Regions from separate parts of the Micromonospora sp. NPDC093244 genome, predicted to be linked through region 1. Evidence: riboswitches for the same ligand, from Rfam matches in the RefSeq annotation. Region 1 holds a riboswitch; the other holds the start of a gene.

What was found. A riboswitch is a leader RNA that binds a small molecule or an ion and turns the genes downstream of it on or off. The one in region 1 is predicted to bind thiamine pyrophosphate.
Region 2: it holds a riboswitch for thiamine pyrophosphate, as region 1 does, so the genes downstream of both, thiE (thiamine phosphate synthase) here and AB0N27_RS00465 (ECF transporter S component) in region 1, are expected to answer to the same signal.

The regions. Positions count from the first base shown of each region.
Region 1 is NZ_JBFBEO010000001.1:90,158-93,559, reverse strand. It holds gene AB0N27_RS00480 (SIS domain-containing protein) at 1-100, opposite strand, end outside; gene AB0N27_RS00475 (AAC(3) family N-acetyltransferase) at 97-903, opposite strand; gene AB0N27_RS00470 (alpha/beta hydrolase) at 900-1,757, opposite strand; TPP riboswitch at 1,865-1,969, shown strand; gene AB0N27_RS00465 (ECF transporter S component) at 2,043-2,630, shown strand; gene AB0N27_RS00460 (ABC transporter ATP-binding protein) at 2,767-3,402, shown strand, end outside.
Region 2 is NZ_JBFBEO010000007.1:210,969-214,370, forward strand. It holds gene thiO (glycine oxidase ThiO) at 1-1,062, opposite strand, end outside; gene thiE (thiamine phosphate synthase) at 1,059-1,682, opposite strand; TPP riboswitch at 1,677-1,786, opposite strand; gene AB0N27_RS27100 (ThuA domain-containing protein) at 2,081-3,402, shown strand, end outside.

The DNA.
Region 1 (3,402 bases):
TCAGGTCGGCGGCCCGCCCCACCGCCTCCCGCTGACTGGCGGTCACCAGGCCGATCGTCTCGGTCACCACGGCCAGGTAGTCCTCGGCACTTACCGTCATGCGTCCTCCGTCGTCCGGTTGCGGGCCAGCCACCGCACCGCGAAGTCGACAGCCGCCCGCTGGCGCATCAACCTGCCGGTTCCGGCGCCGACAGGTCCGGCGCGAACCGCACCCGTGGCCTCCAGATCCGTGCCCAAGGCGGCGAAGTCGCCCGCGTCGAGCCGTACGTCCTGCCACCACACCCACTCCCGGCCGCCGTCGGCTGTGCGAACCGCGGCACCGACCCGCTCACGGGGCGAGCCAGGGCAGCGGTACTCGGCCAGGTGCAGCGAGGTACTCGCGGAGTGGCCCACACCGAGCAGCAACACGTCCGCGTCCAGCTCGTAGAGCCGGGCCAGCGGCGAGCCCTCACCGAGCATGTCGGCCCGGGCGTGCCCGGCCACCACCTGCTCGGCGGCCGGCCCGAGTGCCGCGAACGACACGTGCGGATGCGAACTGCGCAGGGCGCCGGGCCAGCCACGGACCGTCTCGGCGAGCACGCCCATGAACCGGCTCGGCGTGACCGCCGGGTCGAAGCCCGGCATCTCCGAACGGATCAGCGGCCACCAGTCCGCCGGCACCGGTGGGTTGCGCCACTGCGCGGGATCGCTGTTCTCCGGCGTGTGCGTGGGCACCACGACCGTGCCGTCCGGGCCGAGCGCGTCGCGCAGGGCGAGCACCACCGCCTGCGGCCCACCGCAGACGAAACCCAGCGGGCGCAGCCCGGCATGGACCAGCACCGTCGACCCTGGGCGTACGCCCAGCAGGCGCAGCTGCTCGGCGATCGAACGCCGGGTGCCGGGCCCGCCGGTGTCCGTCGTCATGACGCGTCTTCGACCGGCACGGCTCCGGCCGTTCCGCCGGCCCGGGCCAGGATCGCCTCGGCGAGCGGGCCGGGGGCGGCGTCCGGGATCCAGTGGGTCACCCCGCTCAGGGGTACGAAGCGGTAGTCGCCTGTGACGTTGGCGGCACACGCGTCAGCGGCGGCGCGGCCGATCGCCACGTCCCGGTCGCTCCACACGTACGTGGTGGGCACCCCGACCGGACCGACGCCGGCCAGGTCGGAGCCGGACATCGCCCGGTACCAGTTCAGGGCGGCGGTGAGCGCGCCCGGCTCTCGCATCGGATCGGCGTAACGGTCCACCCGGGACGCGTCCCCCACACCGCCGAGCATCTTGCGCAGGGCAGTCGCGTTGAGGGCCAGCAGCACCTTCTCCGCCTTGCCCGGCATCCGGAACAGCGCCATGTACGACGAGCGCGCCTTCTGCTGCGTGTCGGTACGCAGGGCGTGCGCCATCGCCGCGGGATGGGGCACTGACACCGCCGTGAGCGTGCGGACCCGCTCGGGATGCCCGGCGGCCACCGCCCAGGCAACGACCGCGCCCCAGTCGTGACCGACCAGGTGGACGGCGTCCAGACCGAGCACGTCGAGCACCGCCACCACGTCGGCCACCAGTTCGGGGATCCGGTACGCGGGCACCGCCTCCGGCCGGGCACCAGGCGAGTAGCCACGCTGGTCCAGCGCGTACGTGCGCAGCCCGGCCGCGTGCAGTGCCGGCACGACGTCGTCCCACTCGCCGCTGTGCTGGGGGAAGCCGTGCAGCAGCAGGACGGGTTCACCGTCCGGCGGTCCACCGGCGCGTACCTCGAACGTGAGACCTCGTGCGTCGACCCGCATGATCGTGAGCCTACCCAGCCGGCGTCCGGCCGGCAGGACGCCGACGTCGGGTGGACGCCCTGCTGGGCCGGCACCCCTTGTCGGTGCTAGCGTCAGCGAGACAACTTCATATCCGACAGGGGAGCGCACAGCGCTGAGAGTGCGGGTACGCCCGCAGACCCTCGAACCTGATCTGGGTAATGCCAGCGCAGGGAGTTCGGTCGACCTCCAGCCGCGCCGCCGTCCGGTGCCACCGGACGCGGCGTGCGTCTTGCCTGGTTCTCTTTCGTGAACTGGGAGCACAGCATGGACAACACCACAAACCGTTGGCGGACCATCGACATCGTGGTCGCCTCGGTGATCGCGGTGGCCTTCGGCGTCATCTTCTGGGCCTGGGGCCTGGTCTGGAGCGCCACCGAGGGGGCGTTCGCCTTCTTCCCGCCGGCGCAGACCCTGCTCTACGGAGTCTGGCTGATGCCGGCAGTCATCGGCGGCCTGGTCATCCGCAAGCCCGGCGCCGCGCTCTACTGCGAGACCGTGGCGGCGGTCCTCTCCGCGCTGCTGGGCAGCCAGTGGGCGGGCACGGTGATCCCGCAGGGCATCGTGCAGGGCATCGGCGCCGAGTTGGCGTTCGCCGCCTTCCGGTACCGGTCGTTCCGCCTGCCGACAGCCGTGCTGGCCGGCGCGCTCACCGGCCTGAGCGCCGCGCTGTTCGACTTCTTCGTCTGGAACGTCGACTACGCGCTCGGCGACTACCGCATCCCGTACGCGCTGCTGACCATCGTCAGCGCCACAGTGATCGCGGGCGCCGGCGGCTGGCTGCTCACCCGCGCCCTGGCCAACACCGGCGCCCTGGACCGCTTCCCGGTAGCCCAGGAACGAGCCCTCATCTGAAACGCCCGCACAGGGCGGCGCCCGCACAGGGCCACGCGCCCGCGCGGGTTGATCAAGAGGTTCGCGTCACCGCAGCGCCGCTTTCTGACGCGAACCTCTTGATCACCGGGTGAAGGACGGGATGGGGGTGGGGTCGGTGGGCGGGGTACTGCTGCGCGGGTTCGGGTGGCGGCACGCGGGGCGGCGTGCCTGGGCCCTGCGCGGCGTCGACCTGCGGGTCGAGGACGGCGAACGACTCCTGCTGCTCGGGCCCTCCGGAGCCGGCAAGAGCACGCTGCTCAGTGCGCTGGCCGGGCTGCTGCCCGACGATTCCGGCGAGCAGGAGGGCACCGTCGAAATCGACGGACTCGACCCCCGCAAGGCTCGGGAACGCGTAGGCATCGTCTTCCAGGACCCGGAGACGCAACTGGTGATGGCCCGCAGCGGCGACGACGTGGCGTTCGGGCTGGAGAACCGGGGCGTACCCACCGACGAGATCTGGCCCCGCGTCGACGAGGCGCTGCGCCGGGTCGGGTTCCCGTACCGCAGGGACCGCAACACGGCAGCGCTCTCCGGCGGTGAACAGCAACGCCTGGCCCTGGCCGGCGCGCTGGCCCTGCGGCCCGGCCTGCTGCTGCTCGACGAGCCGACAGCCAACCTCGACCCGGCCGGCGCCACACTGGTCCGGCAGGCGGTGGCCGGCGCGTTGGACGCCGACACCACGCTGATCCTCGTCGAGCACCGGGTCGCCGAGGCGTTGCCGCTTGTCGACCGGGTGGTAGTCCTGGAACCC
Region 2 (3,402 bases), on a different contig from region 1:
TCCGAAGGGCGCGAGCAGCGGATCGGGTACGCCGGTGAGCACCAGGTCCCCGATCAGGTCGGCGGTGACCGGGGTGAGCACGATGCCGTGCCTGTGGTGCCCGGTGGCGGCTAGTACGTCCGGCCGGCCGGGCAGCGGCCCGAGGACCGGCGCGTTGTCGGGGGTGCCGGGGCGCAGACCCGCGGCGGCCTCGACCAGGTCGTACTCGGCCAGCTCGGGCAGCAGGTCGACGCCGGCGCGGAGCAGCCGCAGCACGGCACCGGCGGTGACTGTGGTGTCCGTGCGCTCCTCGACCGTCGCGCCGAGCACCACCTCGCCGTCGGCGCGGGGCACCACGTACACCTGCTCACCGTCGGCGTACCCCCGGATGACGTGCCGGAAGCCCGGCGCGACGCCGCCCGGCGCGCGCAGCCGGAGGATCTGGCCCTTCACCGGCCGCACCGGCAGCCCGGTGAGCGCGGCGGCGCCGCAGCCGGCGGCGACCACTGTGACCCGTGCGTCCAGGTCGGACAGTCGGCGGACCGGTCGCGGCACGAGCACCGCGCCGGCCCGCTGCGCGGCCGTGCGCAGGGCCGGCACCAGCAGTCGGGGATCGACCTGGTGGTCGGTGGGCGCGAGCGCCCCGCCGCGCACCCTCGGCGCGAGCGCCGGCTCGCGGTCGCGCAGACCGCTGGGCAGCAGCGGGGTCACCGGCAGACCAAGGTCCTGCTGGTACGCCCACAGCCGCCGCGCCTCGGCCAGGTCGTCACCGGTCAGGCCGACCATCAGGGTGCCCTCGGTCCGGTAGCCGAACTCGACGCCTGTCGCCTCGGTCAGCTCGGCGGCGAACGCCGGCCAGCGCGCGGCGGACGCCAGCAGCAGCCCGGTCAGCTGCCGCTCACCGAAGTACGCCTCGGCGACCGGGGAGAGCATGCCTGCGGCCACCGCCGAGGCCCCCGACCCGGAGGCCGGATCGTGCACCACCACCCGAAGCCCTCGGGCGGCCAACCGCCAGGCGATGGACAGCCCGATTGGCCCGGCCCCCACCACCGCCACGTCGACGGCGGTGCCGTCGCCTGTCACGCCAGTGCCCGCAGCAGCTCGGCGGTGGCGCGGGCCGGATCGGCGGCGGTGGAGATCGCGCCGACCACCGCGACCCCGTACGCCCCGGCGGTGAGCAGCGCCGGCACCCGGGCGGCGGTCACCCCGCCGATCGCGATGACCGGGACGTCGACCGCGTCGGCGACCGCGCGTACCCCGTCGGGGCCGATGGGGTCGGGCAGTCCCGGTTTGGTGCTTGTGGTGTGGCACGGCCCGACGCCCAGGTAGTTGGCCCCGGCGACGACAGCGTCGACAGCGCTCCTCGGCTCGCGGGCGGTGGCGCCCAGCACGCCGGTGGGACCGAGCACGTGTCGGGCGGCGGTGACCGGCAGGTCGTCGGCTCCGACGTGCCCACCGGCGGCACCGGCCGCGAGCGCCACGTGCAGACGGTCGTTGACCAGGCAGGTCGCCCCGTACGACGTGCACAGCGCCAGGACCGCACGGGTCAGCTCGTACGCCTCGCGGTCGGTGGCGGAGTCCTCGACGCGGACCTGCACCACCAGGTCGGCGCGGGCCTTCGTGAGGGCGGCGCGGACCACGCCGAGGGGGTCGCACCCGGGCCGGGTGTCGGTGATCAGATGCAGTCGTCCAAGGGACGGCACGGCAACGCTCCTCCCTGCGCCGGCATTACCCGGATCAGGTTCGACGGTCGGGGGCTGTCAGCCCCCCTCTCAGCCCGGTACACCGGGCTCCCGTGGGTTACTTGCGTGTCACCGTACGACAGATCCGTCGGCCTGCCAAGGGAGGGGTCGACTGCCGGGTACGGCCAAATCGACAGGGTGCTTTCTCCCGGTCCTGTTCGGAATGTCGCCCCCTGTTGCAGAACCGTTACCTGCCGGCATCTTGCCGGACATTGATCCCCGCGAACTAATTTGTTCAGCGATTCGACAAAATGCCGGCGTGGACGCCCTGGCACGGTGTCCCCGACCGGCTCCACCTGGGACGGTCTTCGGCGAGCCGGCCCCCGCGTATTCCTGTCCACTGCGACATTGGAGGCGGCGTGTCCCGTTCTCGTCGTGCCCGAAAACCCATCACCGCGACCCTCATCTCCCTGGCCCTCGCGTCGACGACCCTGCTCGGGTCCCCGGCGCAGGCGGCCCCCGCCGCCGCCCAGATCCCCCCGCGCGACGCGCAAGCCGCGACCCCGGTGACCCAGGTGGTGCCGAAGGCGCCGAAGGCCGCCGCCGCCGACCCCTACTCGGTGCTGGTCTTCTCCAAGACCGCCGGCTTCCGGCACGACTCCATCCCGACAGGCGTCGCCGCCATCCAACAACTCGGCGCCGCCAACGGATTCACGGTGGACAACTCCGAGGACGGTGCGGTATTCACCGACGCCAACCTGGCGAAGTACAAGGCGGTGATCTGGCTCTCCACCACGGGCGACGTGCTCGACGCCGACCAGCAGGCCGCCTTCGAGCGGTACGTGAAGGCCGGCGGCGGTTACGTGGGCATCCACGCCGCCTCGGACACCGAGTACAGCTGGGCCTGGTACGGCGACCTGGTCGGCGCGTACTTCGCCAACCACCCCCAGAACCAGCAGGCCACGGTCAAGGTGGAGGACCACGCCCACCCGTCGACGGCCGAGCTTCCGGACCGCTGGTCCCGGTTCGACGAGTGGTACAACTTCCAGACCAACCCCCGGCCGGACGTGCACGTGCTGGCCAGCCTGGACGAGAAGAGCTACACCCCGGGCGCGGGCGCGATGGGCGCCGACCACCCGACCGCCTGGTGTCAGGACTTCGACGGCGGTCGTTCCTGGTACACGGGCGGTGGGCACACCCGCGAGTCGTACGCCGAGCCCGAGTTCCTCAAGCACCTGCTCGGCGGCATCCAGACGGCGGCCGGCGTGGTCGACGCCGACTGCGGCGCCTCGAAGACGTCGAACTTCGAGAAGGTCGCCCTGGACAGCAACACCAGCAACCCGATGGAACTGGACATCGCCCCCGACGGGCGGGTCTTCTACATCGAGCGCGACGGTCGGGTGCAGATCGTCAAGCCGGACACCGGCAACACCGTCACGGCCGTCGACCTGGACGTCTTCACCGGCAACGAGGACGGCCTGATCGGCATCCGGCTCGACCCGAACTTCGCCACGAACAAGTGGGTGTACCTGTACTACGCGCCGAACGACGGCGTCACGCGCAACCTGCTGTCCCGGTTCACCGTGACCGGCGACACCATCGACCTGGCCAGCGAGAAGCAGGTGCTGCGGGTCGACACCCAGCGCAACACCTGCTGCCACGCGGGCGGCAGCATGACCTTCGACAGCGCTGGCAACCTCTACCTGGCCACCGGTGACAACACCAACCCGTTCGAGTCGAA